Regions from separate parts of the Actinophytocola sediminis genome, predicted to be linked through region 2. Evidence: riboswitches for the same ligand, from Rfam matches in the RefSeq annotation. Region 2 holds a riboswitch; each other region holds the start of a gene.
The links. Region 2 has a riboswitch for cobalamin ahead of metE (5-methyltetrahydropteroyltriglutamate--homocysteine S-methyltransferase). Riboswitches for the same ligand answer to the same signal wherever they lie in the genome.
Positions count from the first base shown of each region.

Region 1 (5,821 bases), on a different contig from region 2:
CTGTGCACCGGCTGACACCAGCCGGGCAGCCAGACACTGACCGCGGCCACCACCTGCCACGCGGGGCGCGAACCCCGCCAGGAGGAACCGCATGCCCAGTGTCACGCCCACTGTCGCGTTGCTGTCCACGTCCGACACCGACCTGCTGTCCGCGCGGGCGTCGGCCGCCGACTACCGCTGGGCCAACCCCGCCCGGCTCGACCTCGCCGACCTGGCCTCGGTCGTCGACGGCGCCCAGGTGGTCGTCGTGCGGCTGCTCGGCACCCCCGAGTCCTGGCGCGACGGCTTCGCCATCCTGCGGGACAGCGCCGTGCCGCTGGTGGTGCTCGGCGGCGAGCAGACCCCGGACGCGGAGCTGATGCGCCTGTCCACGGTGCCGGCCGGCATCGCGGCCGACGCGCACCGCTACCTCGCCGAGGGTGGGCCGGCCAACCTGGCCCAGCTGCACGCCTTCCTCTCCGACACCGTGCTGCTCACCGGCGAGGGCTTCGAGCCGCCGGTCACCGTGCCGGCGTGGGGCTTCGCCGACCGCGCGATCCCCGCCGGCGAACTGCCCCGGATCGGCATCCTCTACTACCGGGCACACGAGACCAGCGGGAACACCGACTTCGCGCACGCGCTCGCCGACGCGGTCGACGCCACCGGCGATGCGGTCGGCGTGCCGGTGTTCTCCGTGTCGCTGCGCTCGGCGCCCGACGAGCTGTACACCGCGCTCGGCACCCTGGACGCGCTGGTGGTCACTGTGCTCGCCGCCGGCGGCAGCACCCCGGCCGGGGTGAGCGCGGGTGGGGACGACGAGGCCTGGGACGTGGCGCGGATCCGCGCGCTGGACATCCCGATCCTGCAGGGCCTGTGCCTGACCTCCAGCCGGGCCGAGTGGCTGGCCGCCGACGAGGGCGTCACCCCGCTGGACTCCGCGAGCCAGATCGCGATCCCCGAGTTCGACGGCCGGATCATCACCGCGCCGTTCTCGTTCAAGGAAACCGACATCGACGGCCTGCCGCGCTATGTCGCCGATCCCGAGCGCTGTGCCCGCGTGGCCGGCATCGCGGTCGCGCACGCCCGGCTGCGGCACACCCCGGTGGGGCAGCGGCGGATCGCGCTGATGCTCTCGGCCTACCCGACCAAGCACAGCCGGGTCGGCAACGCGGTCGGCCTGGACACTCCAGTGTCGACCGTGCGGCTGCTGCGCCGAATGCGGGCCGCCGGGTACGACATCGGCGACCTGCCGGCCATCGACCTCGCCGACGACACCGAGGCGGGCAACGCGCTCATCCACGCGCTGATCGCGGCCGGCGGACAGGACGAGGAATGGCTCACCCAGGGCCAGCTCACCGACGCGCACGTGCGCATCCCGGCGGGGGACTACACGCGCTGGTTCGCCGCGCTGGACCCCGCCCTGCGGGAGTCGGTCACCGAGGCCTGGGGACCGGCGCCGGGCGCGCTGTTCGTCAACGACGCCAACGAGATCGTGCTCGCCACCATCCGGTCGGGCAACATCGTGCTGCTGATCCAGCCGCCGCGCGGGTTCGGCGAGAACCCGGTCGCGATCTACCACGACCCGGACCTGGCGCCATCACACCACTACCTGGCCGCCTACCGCTGGCTGGAGCATGGTTTCGGCGCGCACGCCGTCGTGCACCTCGGCAAGCACGGCTCGATGGAATGGTTGCCCGGCAAGAACGCCGCGCTGTCCGCCGCCTGTGCCAGCGACGCGGCCATCGGCAACCTGCCGCTGGTGTATCCGTTCCTGGTCAACGATCCCGGCGAGGGCGCGCAGGCCAAACGCCGCGCGCACGCCACGATCGTCGACCACCTGGTGCCGCCGATGGCCAGGGCGGAGAGCTACGGCGACATCGCCCGGCTGGAGCAACTCCTCGACGAGCACGCGAACATCGCGGCGATGGACCCGGCCAAGCTGCCCGCGATCCGCGCCGAGATCTGGACCCTCATGCAGGCCGCGCACATGCACCGCGACCTCGGCCTGGACGACCGCCCGGACGACACCGAGTTCGACGACTTCATCCTGCACGTCGACGGCTGGCTGTGTGAGGTCAAGGACGCCCAGATCCGCGACGGGCTGCACATCCTCGGCCAGGCACCCGCCGGGGCCGCGCGGGTGGACCTGGTGCTCGCGATCCTGCGCGCCCAACAGATCTGGGGCGGCGAGACCGCCGCGGTGCCGGGCCTGCGCACCGCGCTCGGCCTCAAGGAGGGCGCCGAGCAGACCGGTGCCGTGGACACCGTCGAGGCCAAGGCCCGCGCGCTCGTCGAGGCGATGGAGGCGGCGGGCTGGGACCCGGCCGCGGCGACCGGACTGCACGAGGACCCCGAGGTCGTCCGGGTGCTGGCGTTCGCCGCCACCGAGGTGGTGCCCCGGCTGAACCGCACCACCGACGAGCTCGACGCGGTGCTGCACGCGCTCGACGGCGGGTACGTCCCGGCCGGCCCGTCCGGCTCGCCCCTGCGCGGTCTGGTCAACGTGCTGCCGACCGGCCGCAACTTCTACACCGTCGACCCCCGCTCGGTGCCCTCCCGGCTCGCCTACGAGACCGGTGTCGCGATGGCCGACTCGCTGCTGGCCCGCTACCTGGACGAGACCGGCGAGTACCCCAAGTCGGTCGGCCTGTCGGTGTGGGGCACCTCGGCCATGCGCACCTCCGGCGACGACATCGCCGAAGTCCTTGCCCTGCTTGGTGTCCGGCCGGTCTGGGACGAGGCCTCCCGGCGGGTGCGGGAGCTGGCGGTGCTGCCATTGGCCGAGTTGGGCCGACCGCGGATCGACGTGACCGTGCGGGTCTCCGGCTTCTTCCGCGACGCCTTCCCGCACGTGGTCGGCATGCTCGACGACGCGGTCCGGCTGGTCGCCGCGCTGGACGAACCGGCCGAGCAGAACTTCGTCCGCGCCCACGTGCACGCCGACCTCGCCGAGCACGGCGACGAACGCCGGGCCACCGCGCGGATCTTCGGCTCGGCCCCCGGCTCCTACGGCGCCGGCATCCTGCAGGCCGTCGAGTCCGGCACCTGGCGCGACGACGCCGACCTGGCCGAGGTCTACACCGCCTGGGGCGGCTTCGCCTACGGCCGGGGGCTCGACGGCCGGCCGGCGGCCGAGGACATGCGCGCGAACTACCGCCGCATCCAGGTCGCCGCGAAGAACATCGACACCCGCGAGCACGACATCGCCGACTCCGACGACTACTTCCAGTACCACGGCGGCATGATCGCCACGGTCCGGGCGTTGACCGGCGCCGACCCGAAGGCCTACGTCGGCGACTCCACGTCCCCCGACGCGGTGCGCACCCGCACGCTGCAGGAGGAGACCAACCGCGTCTTCCGCTCCCGGGTGGTGAACCCGCGCTGGATCGGCGCGATGCAACGGCACGGCTACAAGGGCGCCTTCGAGCTGGCCGCGACCGTGGACTACCTGTTCGGCTTCGACGCGACCACCGGTGTCGTGCACGACTGGATGTACGAGCGGCTGGCCCGCGAGTACGTCCTGGACCAGACCAACCAGGAGTTCATGCGCCAGGCCAACCCGTGGGCGCTGCGCGGCATCGTGGAGCGACTGCACGAGGCGGCCGACCGCGGGCTGTGGGCCGAGCCCGACCCGGAGGTGCTGGCCCAGCTGCAGGCGGTCTACCTGTCGGTCGAGGGAGACCTCGAGGACGGCGCGTGAGCCGACGGGTGGTGCTCATCGGCGTCGGCCCCGGCGGTCCCGACCAGCTCACCGTCGAGGCGGTCCTGGCGATGAACGAGGTCGACTTCTTCGTGGTGACCGAGAAACAGCGCCCGGACGGCGACCCGCTGGCCGCCGCCAGAACAGCGCTGCTTGGCCGCCACGTGCGCGGCGACCCGACGATCGTGGTCGTCGAGGACGCCGAGCGGGACCGCACGGCGGCGGACTACGCACACGCGGTCGCCGACTGGCACGCGGCCCGCGCCGCCCGCTACGCCGCCGCGCTGGCCGACCACGACGGCGACGCGGGCTTCCTCGTCTGGGGCGACCCGGCCCTCTACGACTCGACGATCCGCGTGCTGGCCCGCGTCGCCGACACCGTCGGCGCCCGGCTGGAGGTCGTGCCGGGCGTGTCGAGCCTGTCCGCGCTCGCCGCCCGCCACCGCATCGTGCCGCACGGCATCGGCGAACCGCTGCACATCACCACCGGCCGCCGTCTTGTCGAGGCGATCCGGCAGCGACAGCCCAACATCGCGGTCCTGCTCAGCCGCTCGTTGGAGGAACTACGCGCCGTCGACCCGGCCGGCTGGCACATCTGGTGGGGCGCCAATCTCGGCACCCCGAGCGAACGACTCGCCGCCGGCCAACTCGCCGATGTCCTGCCCGCGATAACAACCGCCCGCACCGCCGCGAAACACGAGGCCGGCTGGCTACTGGACATCTATCTGCTCCGGCACGAGAAGTGACTGCACCGGTTCCATAATATGAAACAATTGACCATCCTGTGGCAGGTGGATAGCGTGTTCGACGCGCGGCAGAAAACGGGAAGTCTGGTGTGAATCCAGCGCGGTCCTCGCCACTGTGACCGGATAGCGAACCTCATGACGCCACTGGGACATGTCCTGGGAAGGCGAGGAAAGCCGACATCCGGAAGTCAGGAGACCGTCTGCGGCGCGCACGTAGCCGATCCACGAGCGATGGAGCCGCACAATGTCGACCAACGACCTGACCGAACGCCTCAATGCCGGCCCGGTGATCTGCGCCGAGGGATTTCTTTTCGAGCTGGAGAGACGGGGTTATCTCACCGCCGGGGAGTTCGTGCCCGAGGTGGCGCTGGAACACCCCGACGCGCTGCGCGCCCTGCATGTCGACTTCCAACGAGCCGGCTCCGATGTGGTGGAGGCATTCACCTACAACGGGCATCGGGAGAAGATGCGGGTCATCGGCAAGGAGGATCTGCTCGAGCCGCTGAACCGCGCGGCACTGGGGATCGCCCGCGAGGTCGCCGACGCGCGACCCGGGGACCTGATGGCGGGCAACATCTCCAACACGAACGTGTGGGACCCGGCGGACACCGGCCGGCAGGCCGAGGTGCGTGCCATGTTCGAGGAGATGGTTGGCTGGGCCGTTGACGGCGGCGCCGACCTGATCATCGGCGAGACGTTCTACTACGCGGGCGAGGCGTTGGCGGCGCTGGAGGTGGCGGCGTCGACCGGCCTGCCGGTGGTGCTCACCATCGCGCCGATGGCACTGAACGAACTGGCCGACGGCGTCGGGATCGTGGAGACCTGCCAGCGACTCGAGCAGGCAGGCGCGGACGTCGTCGGCATGAACTGCTTCCGCGGGCCGGACACGATGTTGCCGTGGCTCAAGGAGATCCGGGCGGCGGTGTCCTGTCACGTCGGTGCCTTGCCCGTGCCGTACCGGACCACCGTCGAGGAGCCGACGTTCTTCAACCTGACCGACGACCGGGCACGCGTCCCCTCCCCGCACGGTCGCACGTTCCCCACCGCGCTCGATCCGCTGTCCGCCAACAGGTACGAGCTGGGCGCCTTCGCGACCGAGGCGCACGACCTGGACGTCAACTACCTCGGCGTGTGTTGCGGCGCGTCCCCGATGCTGGTCCGTCAGGTGGCGGAGGCGGTCGGCCGCACGACCGAGGCGAGCCGGTTCTCGGAGCGGATGAGCAACCACTTCATGTACGGCGACGACGAGCGGCTGCCGGACCACATCGTGGCTCTCGGCGATCGCGCGTGACCTTCCGGTAGTCACCGGCGGGGAGCCACACTGGGCTGGTCGACTGTTCTGGGAGGAGAATCATGCGGTTCAGTTTCGTGCTGTTGCCTGATTACCCGCTCGACG
Region 1 is NZ_BAAGXS010000043.1:96,448-102,268, forward strand. Features, by position in the region: gene cobN (cobaltochelatase subunit CobN) at 92-3,679, shown strand; gene cobF (precorrin-6A synthase (deacetylating)) at 3,676-4,425, shown strand; cobalamin riboswitch at 4,455-4,644, shown strand; gene ACYVIP_RS26160 (homocysteine S-methyltransferase family protein) at 4,670-5,716, shown strand; gene ACYVIP_RS26165 (LLM class flavin-dependent oxidoreductase) at 5,779-5,821, shown strand, end outside.
Region 1: it holds a riboswitch for cobalamin, as region 2 does, so the genes downstream of both, ACYVIP_RS26160 (homocysteine S-methyltransferase family protein) here and metE (5-methyltetrahydropteroyltriglutamate--homocysteine S-methyltransferase) in region 2, are expected to answer to the same signal.

Region 2 (5,821 bases):
TCGTCGCGCCCCGGCAGGGCGAGGTGCGGGTGAGCGCGTCGGTCGGCCCGGCGGGCGAGGTCGTCGCGTTGTGGGCGACCGCCGTGGACCTGGCGACGCTGACGTCGGCGACCATCAGCGAGGACGGCGCCCGGTTCCCGGACGCGCGGGCGGCACAGCCGGTCGGTGTCCGGGTGAGCGCGCACGCGCCGACGCCGGTCGAGGCCGCGCCAATCCGGCTGCCGGTCGCCCACCCGTTCGTCCAGCCGCTGCCCGACGGCCGGCTGCTCGTGGTGGGCGCCCGATGCCGATGGCGCCCGGATGGCCCGGACCGCAACGCGATCGTCTACGACGACACCGGCGCGGTACTGGCCGAACACACCCTCGGCGACGGCATCGCGCACGTGCTGGCCACGGGCCGGGGCGAGGTCTGGGTGGGGTACTACGACGAGGGGATCCTCGGCAACTACGGCTGGGGCTTCGACGACGGCGACACCCCGATCGGCGAGTGTGGCCTGATCCGGTTCTCCCCCGAGTTGGCCCCGGACTGGCGCTACCCGATGGACCGCGACAACCCCTGGGACACGATCGCCGACTGCTACGCCCTCAACGTCGACGGCGACACGGCGTGGACGTCCTGCTACACCGACTTCCCCGTCGTGCGGGTGCGGGAGGACACGCTGTCCGGCTGGCACAACGACGTCCATGGCGCCAGCGCCATCGCCGTGGACGGCGACCACGTCGCGCTGTTCGGCGGCTACGACGATCCCCACCGGCTCGCCACCGGCGTCCTCGACGAGGACCGGCTGCACGTGACCGGCGAGTACCGCCTCGTCCTCCCCGACGGCGAGCCCCTCCCCCGCGAACTCGAGGTCATCGGACGAGGCCCCGACTTCCACCTCCTCGCCCACGACACCTGGCTACGTCTCAGCCTCGACGACCTCCGTCCAGTGCGATGAAGGACGCCTTCGTCGCGTTACGGGCAGACCAGAACTGGGGCCTGGGGCCGATCCCGTTGCGGACAGCTGGACCAGGCTGGGCCGCCCAGGCTCGCCGGGTCCAGGCCGCGGACCTGGGGCGACGCCTTCGCGGTGGCGCCGGCGTAGGACTTCAGGCCGGCGTCGGCGAAGAACTCACCGCCGAAGTCGACCTCGAAGTGGTCGCCGTCGACCAGTTGTCTGGCCAGCCAACCCGCGGCGGCGTCCGCCTTCTGGCCACGCCCGGCGCGGCCGCCGCGCCTCCCGGCGCGACCAGGCCGACGACCGTGACACCGGCGAGGACCGCCGCGAGGATTCGAGAACCGATCACCGCAGGGTGTCCCGGACGCGGCGGGCGGCCGCGACCAGGTTGCGCAGCGCCGGTTCCACTTCGGCGTAGCCGCGGGTTTTCAGGCCGCAGTCGGGGTTTGCCCACAGCCGCTCGCCCGGTACGACCTCGGCCGCCCTGGTCAACAGGTCGGTGATCTCGTCCTCGTCGGGCACGCGTGGGGAGTGGATGTCGTACACCCCGGGCCCGACACCGCGGCCGAACCCGGACGTGCCGAGGTCGCCGAGGATCTCCATCTTGGAGCGAGCCGCCTCGATGGTGGTGACGTCCGCGTCCAGGTCGTCGATCGCCTCGATGACCTCGCCGAACTCCGAGTAGCACAGGTGGGTGTGGATCTGGGTCGACGGCACGGCGCCCGCGGTGGCCAGCCGGAACGCGCCGACCGACCAGTCGAGGTAGGCGGGTTGGTCGACCGCCCGCAGTGGCAACAGTTCCCGCAGCGCCGGCTCGTCGACCTGGATGATGCCGATGCCGGCCGCCTCGAGGTCGGCGACCTCGTCGCGCAGCGCCAGTGCGACCTGGACCGCGGTGTCGGCCAGTGGTTGGTCGTCGCGCACGAACGACCACGCGAGGATCGTCACCGGGCCGGTCAGCATGCCCTTGACCGGTTTCACCGAAAGGCTTTGCGCGTAGGAGATCCAGTCCACGGTCATCGGCTTCGGCCGGGACACGTCACCGTGGATGATCGGCGGGCGCACGCACCGGGAGCCGTAGGACTGCACCCAGCCCGACTCCGTCGAGGCGACCCCGGCCAGGTGTTCGGCGAAGTACTGCACCATGTCGTTGCGCTCGGGCTCACCGTGCACCAGCACGTCCAGGCCGATGTCCTCCTGCAGCGCGATCACCTTGGCGATCTCGTCGCGCATCTGTCGCAGGTAGCCACGTTCGTCCAGGGTATCGGTGCGCAACCCGGCCCTGGCCAGGCGGATCTCCGCGGTCTGCGGGAACGACCCGATCGTGGTGGTCGCCAACGGCGGGAGGTTCAGCCTGCGCTGCTGCGCGGCCGCACGCTCCACATAGGCCGGACGGGTCCGGTCCGCGTCGGTGAGCGCGGCGACCCTGGCCAGCACGTCCTCGTCCCGCGGCGGCGACTGTCGCGTGTGGTCGGTCGCCGGGCCGGCGCCCTTGGCGAGCGCGGTGCCGATGGCGACGACCTCGCAGACCTTCTGCCGGGCGAAGGCGAGCCGGGCGCGTACATCGGGGTCGAGCTCGGTCTCGGCGTCGAGGTCGTAGGGGACGTGCAGCAACGTCGAGGACGTCGAGACCGCGACCTCGCGGGCCGAGCCGCGCAGGGCCTCGGCCTTGGCCAGTGCCGCCGCCGGATCGGTGCGCCACACGTTGCGGCCGTCCACGACCCCGGCGACGAGGGTCTTGTCCCGCAACGCGGGCACGGTGGCGTGACTGGTGTCCGGCGCGGCGACCAGGTCGACGGCGATCGCCTCGACCGGTGTGTTCGCGAGGACCTCCAGTGCTGGGCCCAGATCGCCGTAGTAGCCGGTGACCAACAGTCGCGGGCGGTCGGGCAGCGCGCCGAGCAGGTCGTAGGCGCGCCGCAGGGCCGCGAGGTCGGCCGGGGTCCGGTCGGCGGCGAACGCCGGCTCGTCCAGCTGCACCCACTGGGCGCCTTCGGCCCGCAACCGGGTGAGCAGGTCGCCGTAGGCCATCAGGAGATCGTTGAGCAGGTCGAGCGGGACGAAGCCCTCATGGTCCGATTTGGACAGCAGGAGGAACGTCACCGGGCCGAGCAGCACCGGCCTGGTCTCGATGCCCAGCGCGCGCGCTTCGCGGTACTCGGCAAGCGGTTTGTCGCCGGTCAGCCGAAACGCGGTGTCCGGGCCGAGTTCGGGGACCAGGTAGTGGTAGTTGGTGTCGAACCACTTCGTCATCTCCAGCGCGGGGGCGCCGTCGCGGCCCCTCGCCGCGGCGAAGTAGGTGTTCACTGTGGACAGATCGAGATCGTGGAAGCGCTTGGGAATCGCGCCGAACAGCTCGACGGTGTCCAGCACCTGGTCGTAGCAGGAGAACGTGTTGGACGGGACGGAGTCCAGTCCGGCGTCGCGCAGTTCCGTCCAGGTCGCGGCGCGCAGCTCCCTGGCCACCGCCTGGAGTTCCGGTGCGTCGATCCTGCCTGCCCAGTAGCGTTCGACGGCGCGTTTGAGCTCCCGGCGCGGGCCGATCCTGGGGTAGCCGAGCACAGTGGTGCCGATGGTCACAAGCTCTCTCCTCGCGAGCATGCCGATGGCACGAAGACCAGCTCGGAAGGGACCGCACGCGAACGAGTCGCGGCCGTGGCCCTCCCGAGAGGCTCCGGACCCCGCGCACCGGTCGGTGCACGGGCCGGCGGCAGGTCTTCGGACTCGTGGGCGCACGTCTCGCGCCTACCGGCCGTCGCTTCCCAGGCTCTCGCCAAGTGCTTCGTTGACGGCTTTCGTTCCCACTTACCGCTGCGGGGCAGTCCCGGACTCACACCGGGTTCCCTCTTGCCTCGCCCACATCCTCGAGAGAACGCGCGCGAACCGTCGGCATCCACCAGCCTACAGGCCGATCGCCCGATCACCCCGACAGTGTCCCGATGAAGTCGGTGTCCGCGTTCACGCCGGTCGGCGACCAGTAGTCCCGGTAGCCGACGATCTGCCCGTCCCGCACGGTGAGCACACAGATGTAGCGGTTGCGGTAGGGCTCGCCGGTGCGCACCAGCATCCCCGCCACCTCGATCTCGGGGATGATCACCGCCGGATCGGTGGTCTCGTGCACGATCTTCTCCGTGACGCGCTGGAGGTCGTAGACGTCGGTGTAGTCGCGCAGGTAGGCGTGGACCGCCTCCCGACCGTCCACCCGGGTCGGCCAGCCGGGCGGGGCGAACGGGAACTCCATGGTGCCCTCGGCGGCCCACAGGTCGGCGAAGCCGGACATATCCTTGGCCAGCAACAGTTCCAGGGCATGGTCGAGCAGCTCACGCGGTGTCATTCAGGACTCCCTCAGGATGGACGGGACGGTATCGTCCCGACCACTTTACGACGGACGGGACCGTCCTGTCCATCCGCTAGACTCGGCACCATGAACCGTCGCGCACCGTCCGGGGCGGCCGTGCTGCAACCGGGCATCACCGCCGCCATCAACGACGCCGTACTGGCCGAGTTGGTCGAGCGGGGCTACGCGCGGTTGTCCATGGAAGGGGTCGCCAGGCGCGCGGGCGCGGGCAAGAGCGCGCTGTACCGCCGGTGGCGCACCAAACAGGAGATGGTGCTCGCGGTGCTCGCCGAGATCAGCGTGCCCATGGCGGACGTGGCGAGCACCGGCACCCTGCGCGGTGACCTCCGCGCCTCGGTGGCCGCCATCGCCGCGTGGCTGTCCGAGCCGCCGTTCTCCCGGATCGTCCCCGATCTGGTGGCCGAGGCCACCCGCACACCGGAACTCGCCAAGGCGATCGCGACCGCCATCGGCGAACCCCGGCGCGCGCTGGCCAGGACACGGCTGGAACAGGCGGCGGCCCGAGGTGAGCTGCCGGCCGACGCCGACCTGGAGACCGCGCAGGACATGGTGGCCGGGCTCATCTACTGGCGGCTGGTGGTGCGCCAGGCCCCGGTCGAGCCGGACTATCTCGACCGGGTCACCGACACCGTGCTGCGCGCGCTGGGCGCCACCTGAAGCGGTGCGCGGGAATCAGCGCAGCGGCACGCCGCGCCACGACCGCTGGTCAGCCGGGTTCTCGACCAGCCGCACCGAGGAGGCCAGCTCGGTCAGCTCCCCGGTCGAGACCACAGTGGACTCGGCGACGATCGCATAGCCGCCACCGGTGTCCAGGATGGTGACCGCCGTGTCGGACACCGCCGCCGGACGACCATCGAGCTGCGTGGTGGCCACCGGTGCGGCACCGGGGTCACCGGTGACCAGGTCCCGGGTGAGGTCCCGGCGAACACCGACCAGCACCCGGTCCGCGTCGTCGTCCGCGCTCACCGGATCACGCGTGCCGAACACCAACAGCCCACCCTCGGCCGGATCGCTCGATGTCCCGAATGGACTGATCACGCCGACCAGCTGGCGCGGATCGCCGGAATCGGGCGCTGGCACGGTGAACGGCAACCTCACCGCCGCGCCGGCGCCCGGCTCGACGCTCTGGGCGACCCGGTGCGCGACGTCCCGCGAGTCGACCATGGCGAACGCCCACGCGTTCGCCGTCCACTCCCAGGCGAGCGCGGTGCCGGTCCACAGTGCCCGCTTCCCGTTCACCTCGGGCGCGGGATCGCCCGCCGGCGGGTCGGGCAACCGGCCGGGGGCGTACATGGTCACCTCGGCGTCGCCGGCCGAGCCGTCGGTCGGCACGAGCAGCACCCGCTGCCGGTACCGCCCGGTCTCGTAGCTGACCGGGGTGAAGCCGCCGGCCGAGCCGACGCCGAACTCCTGGCGCAGCGGCTCGAACTCGCCGACCGGGGTGGCCGGCGGCGCGCTCTGTTGTCCATTGAGGATGGTCGAGCCGGTGAGCACCCCGAACACGGTGACCGCGACGACGGCCAGC
Region 2 is NZ_BAAGXS010000018.1:290,248-296,068, reverse strand. Features, by position in the region: gene ACYVIP_RS11715 (hypothetical protein) at 1-938, shown strand, start outside; gene metE (5-methyltetrahydropteroyltriglutamate--homocysteine S-methyltransferase) at 1,284-3,539, opposite strand; cobalamin riboswitch at 3,631-3,841, opposite strand; gene ACYVIP_RS11705 (nuclear transport factor 2 family protein) at 3,859-4,272, opposite strand; gene ACYVIP_RS11700 (TetR/AcrR family transcriptional regulator) at 4,363-4,953, shown strand; gene ACYVIP_RS11695 (hypothetical protein) at 4,969-5,821, opposite strand, start outside.

Region 3 (5,821 bases), on a different contig from region 2:
GCCGGGGTTGCCGCGCAGGAGGATGCCCAGCCCGGTGGCCGTGAGGGCGGCGGCCAGGTCGGTGGAGATGCCGAGCGCGCCGGCCATCGCCTGGTCGACGGCGGCCAGCGCCGCGGCCACCTCGGCGGCCACCTCCTCGTCGGCGGGCGCCCGGTCGACCGCCGCGAGCAGCAGCAGACCGAGATCGGCCGACGTGACGATCCGCAGCGCGGTCGCGGCATCCGTCGCCGCGGCGAGCGCTTCGACCAGGGGGCGGACGTCGTCGGCGAGGTGGCGGCGCAGGGCGACCAGGTAGAGGCCGCGCTTGCTGCCGAACGTCTTGTACAGGCTGTTGCGGTGCACGCCGAGGTGGGTGACGAGGTCGTCGATGGACACCCCGTCGTACGCGCGACCGCCGAACAGTCCCACGGCGGCACGCACCACCGCGTCCTCGTCGAACGCCCGTCGCCTGCCCATGCCCCAAACCGTAGACTTTTGAGGAACGATCAGTCAAGAACGACCGTTCCTCAAAAGCCCGGTGTTCACCGGGGAACGTCCAGGCGCGCGCTGATCTCGCTGCGGGGCAGGAGGTTGCGGGATTCCAGCGCGACGCGGAGGTGTTCGGCGGCGTCGATGTTCAGCGGGCTGGAGGTCCACATCGCGAACGGCAGGTTCAGGAACCGGCCCTCGGCGACCGCGGGCAGGTTCCTGGTGGCGGGGTTGGTCCGCAGCACGGCGACCTTGTCCTCGAAGGACTGCCTGCGGTAGTCGACGAAGGCGATGAAGTCGGGCTTCGCCGCGACGATCCGCTCCCAGGACACCGAGGTCCAGGATTCCTCGAGATCACCGAGAGCGTTGCGCGCACCGGCGGCCTCGATGACGGCCTGCGGCGCCCCGTAGGCCCCACTGGAGTAGACGTCCGTGGTGCCGCGGTCGAAGAGGAAGACCGTCGGCGGGGTCTGTCCCGCGGGCGCGGCGGCCAGCGCGTCGAGCCGGTCGCCGATGTCGGTCACCACGGACGCCGCCTCCCGGTCGTGCCCGGTGATGCGGCCGAGGTTGCGCAGGTCGGTGGTCAGTGCCGCCCACGGCTCGGTCGTGCCGCGCTCGGCGCCGGAGCCCCGCGGGCAGCCCTCGGTCGTCTGGTAGGCCGCGATCGACTGGGCCGCCAGTCGTTGCGGCGTCACGTCGTCGCCGTCGCTGAACCAGGACACCATCACGTCGGCCCGCTTGGCGAGGACGTTCTCCAGCGACGGCTGGCCCTCCGTGGTGACCGGCAGGCCGCCGACGACGTCCGCCCCGTAGGCGGCCTCGAGCACCGCCCGGTCGTCACCGAGGCTGCTCACCGCGGCCACCTGGTCGGCCGCGCCGACGGCGAGCACGGTGGCGATCCGGTTCCCCTGGTTGACGAACAGGCGCCGCGCCGGGCTGGGGAACGGGACCTGCTCGCCGCAGTTGGTCACGGTGATCTCGCCGGACGCGGACTCGGGCGGTTCGCCACCGCACCCGGCGAGCGCGACGACGGCGAGCAGGGTGACGGCGCGGCGGCGAACAGTGCGGGTCGTCATGGTGCTCTTCTCTGGTCGGGGCGGGACCGCGCGAACCCCGGCCCGAGCACGAGGTGCTCGCGACTGGTGCGCGCGTCGGTCAGGTGGGCGGCGGCCACGGCGAAGACCTCCTCGACCGTCGCGGGCGCCAGGGCGACCGCCGCCGCGTCGACGGTGCGCAGCGCGCCGTCGTGCAGCACCGCGACGCGGTCGAAGTAGGCGGCGGCCAGCGACAGGTCGTGCATCGCCGCCACGACGGTGCGGCCGAGACCGCGGAGGGTTTCCAGCAGCCGGGTCTGGTGGCTGATGTCGAGGTGGTTGGTCGGTTCGTCGAGGACCACGAGCCCGGCGCCCTGGGCGAGCGCGCGGGCGAGCGTCACCCGGCGGCGTTCGCCGCCGGAGAGCTGGTCGCATCGCCGGTCCACCGCGTCGGCCAGACCGACGGCCGCCAGCGCGTCCAGGGTGCTCGCGCGGGCCACCCGCCCCAACGCCCACGGCGGCTGGTGCGGCACGCGGCCCAGCGCGACCAGCTCCCCCACCAGCAGGTCCGCCGGCGGCGTCTCCTCCTGCCCGACATAGGCGATGCGGCGGGCCCGGCTGCGTACCGGGAGCGCGTGCACGTCCTCGCCGTCGACGGTGACCCGGCCCGCCGCCGGTGCCGCCAGCCCGCAGAGCGCGCGAATCAGCGTCGACTTGCCGCTGCCGTTGACCCCCACCAGGGCGATCAGCTCGCCCGGCGGCACCTCGAGATCGACACCGGACACGATGACCCGGCCCGCGATCTCGCACCGCACCCCGTGACAGCGCAGACGCGTCATGCGGCGCCGCCAGCGAAGCTGTAGTGCCTGCGGCCCATCAGGATCAGGAACACCGGAGCGCCCACCAGCCCCGTCACCACGCTCAACGGCATCTCCTGCGGCCGGACCAGCACCCGGGCCACCACATCCACCCACACCAGGAACAGCGCTCCCCCGAGCGCCGCCACCGGCAGCACCGCGGCGTGCCGCGCACCGACGACGAGCCGCGCCAGGTGCGGCACGACCAGGCCGACGAAGCCGATGCCACCTGAGACCGCGACGAGCACCCCGACCAGCACCGAGGTCAGCACGAACAGGCCGATCCGGATTTCGCGTACCGGGACCCCCAGGGCGGCGGCCACGTCCGGACCGGCGGCCAGCGCGTCCAGCCAGGTGTGCACCGCCAGCAGCGCGACGACGGACAGCACAACCGTGATCAGCGCCGGACCGGTGCTCGCCCACGTCGAGCCGGACAGGCTGCCAAGCAGCCAGTGCAGCACCGACCGTGTCGCCTCCGGCTCGTCCCCCAGGAACACCAGGAAGCTGGACACCGACGAGAACGCGGCGGACAGCACGACCCCGGTCAGGACCAGCCGCAACGGCGTCAGCCCACCCTGCGCGAGCGACACGCCGAACACCAGCAGCGACGCCAGCACCGCGCCGACCAGCGCGCCCGCCGACACCGCCCAGATCCCCAGCCCGCCGAACACCCCCGCGACGATGACCAGCGTCGCCCCGACACCCGCACCCGAGGAGACGCCGAGCAGGTACGGATCGGCCAGCGGGTTGCGGACCAGGGTCTGCATCACCGCGCCCGCCAACGCCAGACCCGCCCCCACCACGGCGGCCATCAGCACCCGTGGGGCACGCAGGTCCCACACGATCGCGTCGTACACCGGGTCCTGGCCCGGCGCACCACCCAGCCTGGCCCGCACGGTCTCCCAGACCCCGGTCAGCGGCAACGGCTCCGCGCCGAGGGTCAGGGAGACGACCATGCTGGCGGCCAGACCAGCGAGCAGCACGAGCAGCAGCGGCACGACCGGCATCCGGCGCGGCGGGCCGCTACCGGAGATGGCACGCCTCGGGGACACGCGGACCCGCTCTCGCCAGGGGCCCAGGTCGCGGAGCCCGGTCGGATGACGACCGAGCCAGCAGGTCTTCGGACTCGGGATCGCCCCGGCGGAACGCCTTCCCGGGCCGTTCGGCCCAGTGGCGCGTGTTCCGCCGGTCACCCTCACCGCTGCGCGACAGTTCCGGACTCACACCGGATTCCCTGGCCACATGGGCGCGACTGGCTCAGCGGGACGTTAACACGACCGATCCACAGCGAGGGGCACCAAATGTGTCCCGCGTCACAGATAGGAAGCCTCGGAACTACGAGGCCCTCGTCGCCGACTCATGACCTGGTGTCACCAGTCGGTCACCGTGTGACCCAGCTGGCCTCGTGACCCGGAACACGACGAGATTCGGGGAGGACCTGATGCGCAACGACCTCGCCAGCACGGGGGGCGACGAGGATCGGCGACGCGCGCGCGGCCGGCGCCGGTTCGCCTCCGCACGGAGCGGGCGGTGATCAGCCGCGAGATCGACTTCGTCAAGGCGAGTCCCACCCAGAACATGACCGTCCTGGTGCGGACGGAGCACCCGCAGGAGGAGTACCCGGCCATCGCCAGGCGCGTCATGGCCTACGAGCACGTGCACGCCGAGCAGGTCGGGTTCGTGCGGAAACCGGAGTCGCTGGACGCGGATGCCGGTCTCCACATGGCGGGCGGCGAGTTCTGCGGCAACGCGTGCATGGCGCTGGCGGCGCTGCGCGCGTTCGAGGCGGAGCTGGAGACCGGCGACAGCCTGGACACCGCGCTGGAGGTGTCGGGGACGGCCGACGTCGCCAGGTGCCGGGTCGTGCGGCGGCGGCGGGACTTCGGTTGCCGGCTCACGATGCCGTTGCCGACGGCGGTGGAGGACGGTGCCCGCGCGGGCGAGCTCGGTGCCGGGTCGACCTTCGTGCGCTACGAGAGCTCGCTGTTCGTGGTCATCGAGACCGGGCTGCTCGACCGGGCCACCATGGACCAGGCGCAGGTCCTGGCGCGCCGGCTTGGCGAGACCCGGGACGTGTCCGTCGTCGGGGTTCTGTTGTACACCGCGGCTTCGAACCGCCTCGCCCCGCTGGTCCACGTGCCGTCGGTGGACAGCATGGTCTGGGAGAAGGGCTGCGGGTCCGGTACCGCCTCGCTCGGCGCGTACCTGGCGTGGAAGAACAACACCTCCGTCGCGACGAACGTGGTCCAGCCAGGCGGGTCGATGCGGGTGACGGTGAACTACGAACGTGGCGGTCCGACGGGCATCGAGGTCGAGGGGTCGGTCCGGATCGTGGCGCAGGGACGGGCTTTCCTGTGAGCGGCGCGCCGGAGCTGTTGTCGTTGATGCACAACTATCTGCGGCGCCTCCTGGCGGCGGCCGCGCGGTACGACGGGACGGTGCGCCACAGCGCGGAGCTGGCCAGCGTCGTCGGCGACTACTCCGGTTTCGTGACCGACCGGCGCCATCACCAGGCATGGCACGCCCTCGTGCGCGCGGGCACGGACGAGTTCACGAACCTGGTCGAGGACCTGCGAGCGCGGTCCGCCCGCTGCGCGGCGATCATGGAGAAGTACCGCGCCCGCCAGCTCCTGCTCGGCCATGCCGGGACCACGGGCTACTTCGAGAACGTCGAGTCCTGCATCGAGGAGGAGTTCGGGACCTTCGAACTGTCCCCGGACGCCAGGGTGCTGCTCGTCGGCGCTGGCTCGTTTCCGATGACCCCGCTGTACATCGCCAGGCGGACCGGCGCCGGCGTGGTCGGCGTCGACATCGATCCCGAGGCCGTCGAGTTGGGCAGGCAGGTCGTGGCGCGGCTGGGGAGCGACGACCTGGACATCAGGCTGGAGCACACACCGGTGGTGGACCTGGCCTTCACCGGGGAGGCGTCGCACGTCATCTTCAGTTCGACCGGCGCGGTCAAGTACGACCTGCTCGACCGGATCCACTCGTCGACCCGCGACGACGTCGTCGTGGCCGTCCGCTACGGCGACGACCTGAAGTCCCTCTTCAACTACCCCATGCGGGAGGTCGACCGGCGGAAATGGGCGCTGGCCGAGAACGTGCCGCGGCCCGAGCAGGTCTTCGACATCGCGCTCTACCGGAAGGTGTGAGTACGGCTGTGGGTGGAACGGGGCGAGGAACGCACGACGTCGACCGGGTGCTGATCGCGGGCACCGGTCCGGCCGCCGTGCAGCTGGCGGTCGCGTTGACCAACCGGCTCGGTTGCGTGGTGGGGATCGCGGGACGGGAGTCCGTCCGAGCGGACGCGTTCTTCTCCGGACTGCGGGACAGCCACGGGCGCATCCGGGTGGACGTCCAGAGTGCCAAGGACCGCGCCGCCGAGGGCGAATGCGTGGTCGACGACCTGTTCCGGGGATACCGGTCGGTCACCGGCAGGTGGCACACCCTGGTCCTGGCGGT
Region 3 is NZ_BAAGXS010000049.1:43,895-49,715, forward strand. Features, by position in the region: gene ACYVIP_RS27530 (TetR/AcrR family transcriptional regulator) at 1-456, opposite strand, end outside; gene ACYVIP_RS27535 (ABC transporter substrate-binding protein) at 522-1,544, opposite strand; gene ACYVIP_RS27540 (ABC transporter ATP-binding protein) at 1,541-2,341, opposite strand; gene ACYVIP_RS27545 (FecCD family ABC transporter permease) at 2,338-3,411, opposite strand; cobalamin riboswitch at 3,454-3,631, opposite strand; gene ACYVIP_RS27550 (hypothetical protein) at 3,890-4,717, shown strand; gene ACYVIP_RS27555 (SAM-dependent methyltransferase) at 4,714-5,511, shown strand; gene ACYVIP_RS27560 (opine metallophore biosynthesis dehydrogenase) at 5,520-5,821, shown strand, end outside.
Region 3: it holds a riboswitch for cobalamin, as region 2 does, so the genes downstream of both, ACYVIP_RS27545 (FecCD family ABC transporter permease) here and metE (5-methyltetrahydropteroyltriglutamate--homocysteine S-methyltransferase) in region 2, are expected to answer to the same signal.

Region 4 (5,821 bases), on a different contig from region 2:
CTGCCACGCGCCAACGACGTCCGCTGCCTGCTGCGCGACGAGCGGGTGCCGGAGCTGGCCCGGGTGCTCGGCACGACCCGCAGCGCCGCCGCGGTGTCGCTGTGGGGCGAGTTGCTCGCCGGCTCGGTCGTCGCGATCGGCAACGCGCCGACCGCGCTGTTCCACCTGCTGGAGTTACTGGCCGACGGCGCCGCCCCACCGGCCGCGATCGTCGGCGTGCCGGTCGGTTTCGTCGGCGCGGCCGAGTCCAAACAGGCACTCGCGTCGTTCGCGGCCGACCACGGGATCGACGTGCCGTTCCTGACCGTCCACGGCCGGCGCGGCGGCTCGGCGCTGGCCGCCGCCGCGCTCAACGCACTCGCCAGGGAGCGGGAGTGACCGGGCGGCTCTACGGCGTCGGGCTCGGTCCCGGCGACCCCGAACTGGTCACCGTCAAGGCCGCCAGGATCATCGAGCACGCCGAGGTCATCGCCTACCACCAGGGGCCGAGGAAGCGCTCCAACGCGCGCCGCATCGCCGACCCCTACGTCCGCGCCGGGGTGATCGAGGAGCTGCTGGAGTACCCGGTCACCACGGGCATCACCGACCACCCCGGCGGCTACGCCGGTGCCATGGCCGACTTCTACGAGCACTGCGCCAAGCGCCTGGCCGCCCATCTGAGCGCGGGGCGGGACGTGGTCGTGCTGGCCGAGGGCGATCCGCTGTTCTACGGCTCGTACATGTACGTGCACGACCGGCTCAGCGAGCACTTCGAGACCGAGGTGGTGCCGGGCGTGCCCGCGTTCACGGCCGCGACCGCCGTGCTGGGCACCCCGCTGGCCAGGCAGACCGACGTGCTCACCGTGCTGCCGGGGACGTTGCCCCGACCCGAGTTGGCCCGCAGGCTGGCCGACACCGACGCGGCGATCATCATGAAGCTGGGCAGGACCTTCCCCGAGGTGCGGGCCGCGCTGGTGGAGGCCGACCGGCTCGACGACGCCTGGTACGTCGAACGCGCGTCGATGGCCGAGGAACGGTGGCTGCCGGTCGCCGAGGTCTCGCCGGCCGACGTGCCGTACTTCTCGTTGATCGTGGTGCCCGGCGACACGCACACCGCCGAGGCTCCATCGCCGGCACCCGTGCCGGCCGGCGCCGAGCTGGTGGTCGTCGGCCTCGGCCCCGGTGCCGACGAGTGGCTCACCCCGGAGGCCGCGGCGGTGCTCGCCGAGGTGGACCACGTCGTCGGCTACGCCCCCTATGTCGACCGGGTGCCGCAGCGGGCGGGGCTGCGTCGGCACGCCTCGGGCAACACCGTGGAGCTGGACCGGGCCAGGTTCGCGCTCGACCTGGCCGTTGGTGGGGCGCGGGTGGCCGTGGTGTCCGGTGGGGACGCCGGGGTGTTCGGCATGGCGTCGGCGGTGTTCGAGGCGGCCGAGGATCCGGCCTACGCGGCGGTGCACGTCCGCGTCGTGCCCGGGGTCAGCGCGGTGCAGGCCGCGGCGGCGCGGGCGGGGGCGCCGATCGGCGCGGACTTCGCCGTGCTGAGCCTGTCCGACCGGCTCAAGCCGTGGTCGGTGATCGAACGCCGCATCCGGGCGGTGGCCGAGGCCGACCTGGTGCTGGCGGTGTACAACCCGCGTTCCCGCGCGCGGCCGACGCAGGTCGGTGAGCTGCGCGAGATCCTGTTGGCCCACCGCGATCCGGGCACCGTGGTCGTGGTCGCGCGGGACGTCGGCCGGGCGGGCGAGTCGCTGACGATGACCACGCTCGCCGAGCTGGACCCGGAGTCGGTCGACATGCGGTGTCTGCTGATCATCGGCGCGAGCAGCACGCGGGTCAGCGCGGCCGGCCGGGCGTGGACTCCGCGCTATGTCCGGGACTGACGTTCCCTCGCCGGGTCGTAGAGGTAGGACTCGGCGCCCGCCACGCCGGTGCCGAGCGCGGGGCCGACCATGATCACCGCGGCCTGCCGGAGCGCGGCGGCCTCGACCTGGTCGGCGATGTCGGCGAGGGTGCCGCGCAGTACCAGCTCGGCCGGCTGGGAGACGTTGGCGACCACCACGGCCGGGCAGTCCGGCCCGTAGTGGGCCACCAGTTCCTCGGCCAGGATCCGGGTGCGGGTGATCGCCAGGTGCAGCACCATGGTCGCGCCGGTGGCGGCGAACGCGGCCAGGGTCTCGCCCGAGGGCATCGCGGTCGACCTGGCGCGGGTCCTGGTGAGCACGACCGACTGGGCCACCGCCGGCACGGTCAGCTCGTGTCCGATCCGCGCCGCCGCGGCGGCGTAGGCCGGCACGCCCGGGGTCACGTCCCACGGCACGCCGGCCGCGTCGAGCCGCCGGGTCTGCTCGTAGAGCGCCGAGTACACCGACGGGTCGCCGGAGCACAGGCGCACCACGCGCAGTCCCGCCCGCTGGGAGGTGACCAGGTCGGCCACGATCTGGTCGAGATCGAGGTGCTGGGTGTCGACCAGCCGGGCGTCGGCGCGGCAGTGCCCGAGCACCGCGCGGTCGAGGTAGGTGCCCGGGTAGAGGCAGACATCGGCCGCCCGCAACAACTCCACCGCCCGCAGCGTCAACAGATCCGCGGCTCCCGGCCCGGCGCCGACGAAACGCACCAGGGTCATGGTTTGGTCGCCGTCCACTGGGTCACCGTACGGGCTGGTGTCCAGCCGGTGAGTCCGCCGAGGGGTGCGGCGTGCTCGACCGCGATCCGGGTCAGCTCCCCGCCGCGCTCGCCGTACGCGCGAGCGAGCACCGCCTCGGTCTCCACCGTGACCCCGTGCACGACCAGCCGCCCGCCCGGCGGCAGCGCCGACCAACAGGCGTCCAGCACACCCGGGATCGTCGCGCCGCCGCCGACGAACACCGCGTCCGGAGTGGACAGTCCGGCCAGCGCATCCGGCGCCGCACCGGTGACCACCGCGAGGCCCGGCACCCCGAGCCGGCCGGCGTTGCGCGCGATCCGTTCGGCGCGCACGGCGTCCCGTTCCACCGCCACGGCCCGGCAGGTGGCGTGCGCGCGCAGCCATTCGATCGCGACCGACCCCGCGCCGGCACCGACGTCCCACAGCAGCTGTCCCGGCTGGGGCGCGAGCCTGGCCAACGCGACCGCCCGCAGGTCCCGCTTGGTGAGCTGACCGTCGTGCTCGAACGCGTCGTCCGGCAGGCCCGCGAGCAGCCCATGTGCCGGCCCACCGACGCACTCGATCGCCAGCACGTGCAGCGCGGGCGCGTCCCCGGTCCAGTCGGCCGCGTCGACCTGGCGCACCGACTCGTCGTCCCCGCCGAGGTCGGCCAGCACGGTCAGCCCGCTCGCCCCGAAACCGCGCTCGGTCAGCGCCCGCGCGACCAGCGCGGGGGTGTGCTTGTCCTGGGACAGCACGAGAATCCGTCGCCCCGGCGCGAGGTGGCGCACCACCGTGCCCGGCTCACGGACGACCTCGACCGTCTCGGCCGGCCAGCCGAGCCGGGCGCGGGCGAGCGCCACCGAGGACACCGCCGGCACCACGACCACCGACTCCAGGCCGAGCAGGTTCAGCAGCGTCGTCCCGATGCCCGCGACCAACGGGTCACCCGACGCGAGCGCCACCACCGGCCCGTCCCCGGTCAACTCGGCGAGCAGTCCGGGCAGCCGCTCGCGCAGCGGCGAGGGCCACGCCACGCGCCGCTGACCGGCGATGTCGGGCAGCAGCCCGAGCTGGCGCGGCGCGCCGAGCACCACCCCGGCCGCCCGCACCAACTCCCTTGCCGGCTCCGCCAGCGCCCGCCAGCCGTCCGCGCCGATGCCAACCACGTGCACCATCACGGCAGGTCACAGTACGTCAGGCCCGTTGGTGGTGACCCAGGAGTTATGCTGCGATCACCAGGCCCGAGGTGCCCGCGCCGCGCTGACCGCGCGGCCGGGAGAATCGGGAAGCCGGTGAGAATCCGGCACAGGGCCCGCTGCGGTGACCCGGACGTCGATCCGGGAAGTCCGAAGACCGGCCTCGGCGCCTGCCGACGGGCGTGATCCCGCGCCCGTCCACCGGTTGGCACTGAGCGCGGGAGCCCCGAATGCCACAGCAGTACCCCTTGTCGGCCGTCGTCGGCGCCGACGACCTCGTCCTCGCCCTCCTGCTCGCCGCGGTCGCCCCCGAGGTCGGTGGGGTGCTCGTGCGCGGCGAGAAGGGCACCGCGAAGACCACCGCCGTCCGCGCGCTGGCCGCGGTCCTGCCGCCGGTCGACGTGATCGCCGACGACCGGTTCGCCACCGATCCGCTTGACCCGACGCCGCTGTCGCCCGACGGTCCGTTCCCAGCCGACGCCAGGGTGGAGACCCGGCCGGTGCGGCTGGTCGAGCTGCCCGTCGGCGCGACCGAGGACCGGGTGCTCGGCTCGCTGCACCTGCAGCGCGCGCTGGCCGAGGGCGTCGCCGAGTACGAACCGGGCCTGCTGGCCCGCGCGCACCGCGGCATCCTGTACGTGGACGAGGTCAACCTGCTGCACGACCACCTGGTCGACGTGCTGCTTGACGCGGCGGCCACCGGCCGGGTCAGCATCGAGCGCGACGGCGTCTCGGTCGCGCACGCCGCGCGGTTCGTGCTGATCGGCACGATGAACCCCGAGGAGGGCGAGCTGCGGCCGCAGCTGTTGGACCGCTTCGGCCTCACCGTCGAGGTGGCCGCCTCCCGCGATCCCCGAGTACGCGCCAGGGTGGTGCGCTCGCGCCTGCGGTACGACGCGGACCCCGACGGCTTCGTCGCCGGGTTCGCGGCCGAGGAAACCCTGACCCGGGAACGGATCGTGGCCGCCCGCGCGCTGCTGCCGACCGTCGAGCTGACCGAGGCGACCCTGCTGCGCATCGCCGAGGTCTGCGCCGCGTTCGAGGTCGACGGGATGCGCGCGGACATCGTCATGGCCAGAACCGCCGCCGCGCACGCCGCGCTGGCCGGCCGCACCACGATCACCGCCGAGGACCTCAAGGTCGCCGCCCGGCTCGCGCTGCCCCATCGGCGCCGGCGCAACCCGTTCGACGCGCCAGGACTCGACGAGGACCAGCTCGACCAGCTGCTCGACGAACCAGCGCCCGAGCCGGAACCCGACCCGCCGGCCGGCGGCGACGATCCTGGCGACCGGGACATCCCGCCACCGACCGATGCCGATGGCCCGGCCGGCAACGGGCAGTCCGCGCCGTCGACCACCGCCCCGGTCGGCGAGCCCTACCGGGCCCGGCTGTTCACCGTCCCCGGTGTCGGCGGCGACGAGGCCGGCCGGCGGTCCACCGCCCGTACCGACACCGGCGGCCGGGTCGGCGCGCAACGCCCCGCCGGCCCCACCGGCACCCTGCACCTGCTGGAGACCCTGCGCGCGGCGGCCCGCCACCAACACCGGCGCGGCCGGCGCACCGGCCGGCTGCTGCTGGCCGCCGAGGACCTGCGCGTGCCGATCAAGGAGGGGCGCGAGTCCAACCAGGTGCTGTTCTGCGTCGACGCGTCCGGCTCGATGGCGGCCAGCCGCCGGATGCGCGAGGTCAAGACCGCCATCCTGTCCTTGCTCACCGACGCCTACCAGCGCCGGGACAAGGTCGGCCTGGTCACCTTCCGCGGCGGCGGCGCCGAGCTCGTGCTGCCGCCGACCGGGTCGGTCGAGGTGGCGGTCACCCGGCTGCGGGAGCTGGCCGCCGGCGGGCGCACCCCGCTGGCCGAGGCGCTCACCCGGGTCGCCGAGGTGGTCCGGGTCGAGGCGATCCGCGACCCGCGCCGCCGCCCGCTGCTCGTGCTGGTCACCGACGGCCGCGCCACCCACGGGCCGGACGCGCTCGGCCGCGCCCACCGGGCCGCGGCGGCGCTCGGCCGTACCGG
Region 4 is NZ_BAAGXS010000043.1:88,741-94,561, reverse strand. Features, by position in the region: gene ACYVIP_RS26135 (precorrin-8X methylmutase) at 1-378, shown strand, start outside; gene ACYVIP_RS26130 (precorrin-2 C(20)-methyltransferase) at 375-1,862, shown strand; gene ACYVIP_RS26125 (cobalt-precorrin-4/precorrin-4 C(11)-methyltransferase) at 1,847-2,605, opposite strand; gene cbiE (precorrin-6y C5,15-methyltransferase (decarboxylating) subunit CbiE) at 2,602-3,783, opposite strand; cobalamin riboswitch at 3,836-3,984, shown strand; gene ACYVIP_RS26115 (VWA domain-containing protein) at 4,035-5,821, shown strand, end outside.
Region 4: it holds a riboswitch for cobalamin, as region 2 does, so the genes downstream of both, ACYVIP_RS26115 (VWA domain-containing protein) here and metE (5-methyltetrahydropteroyltriglutamate--homocysteine S-methyltransferase) in region 2, are expected to answer to the same signal.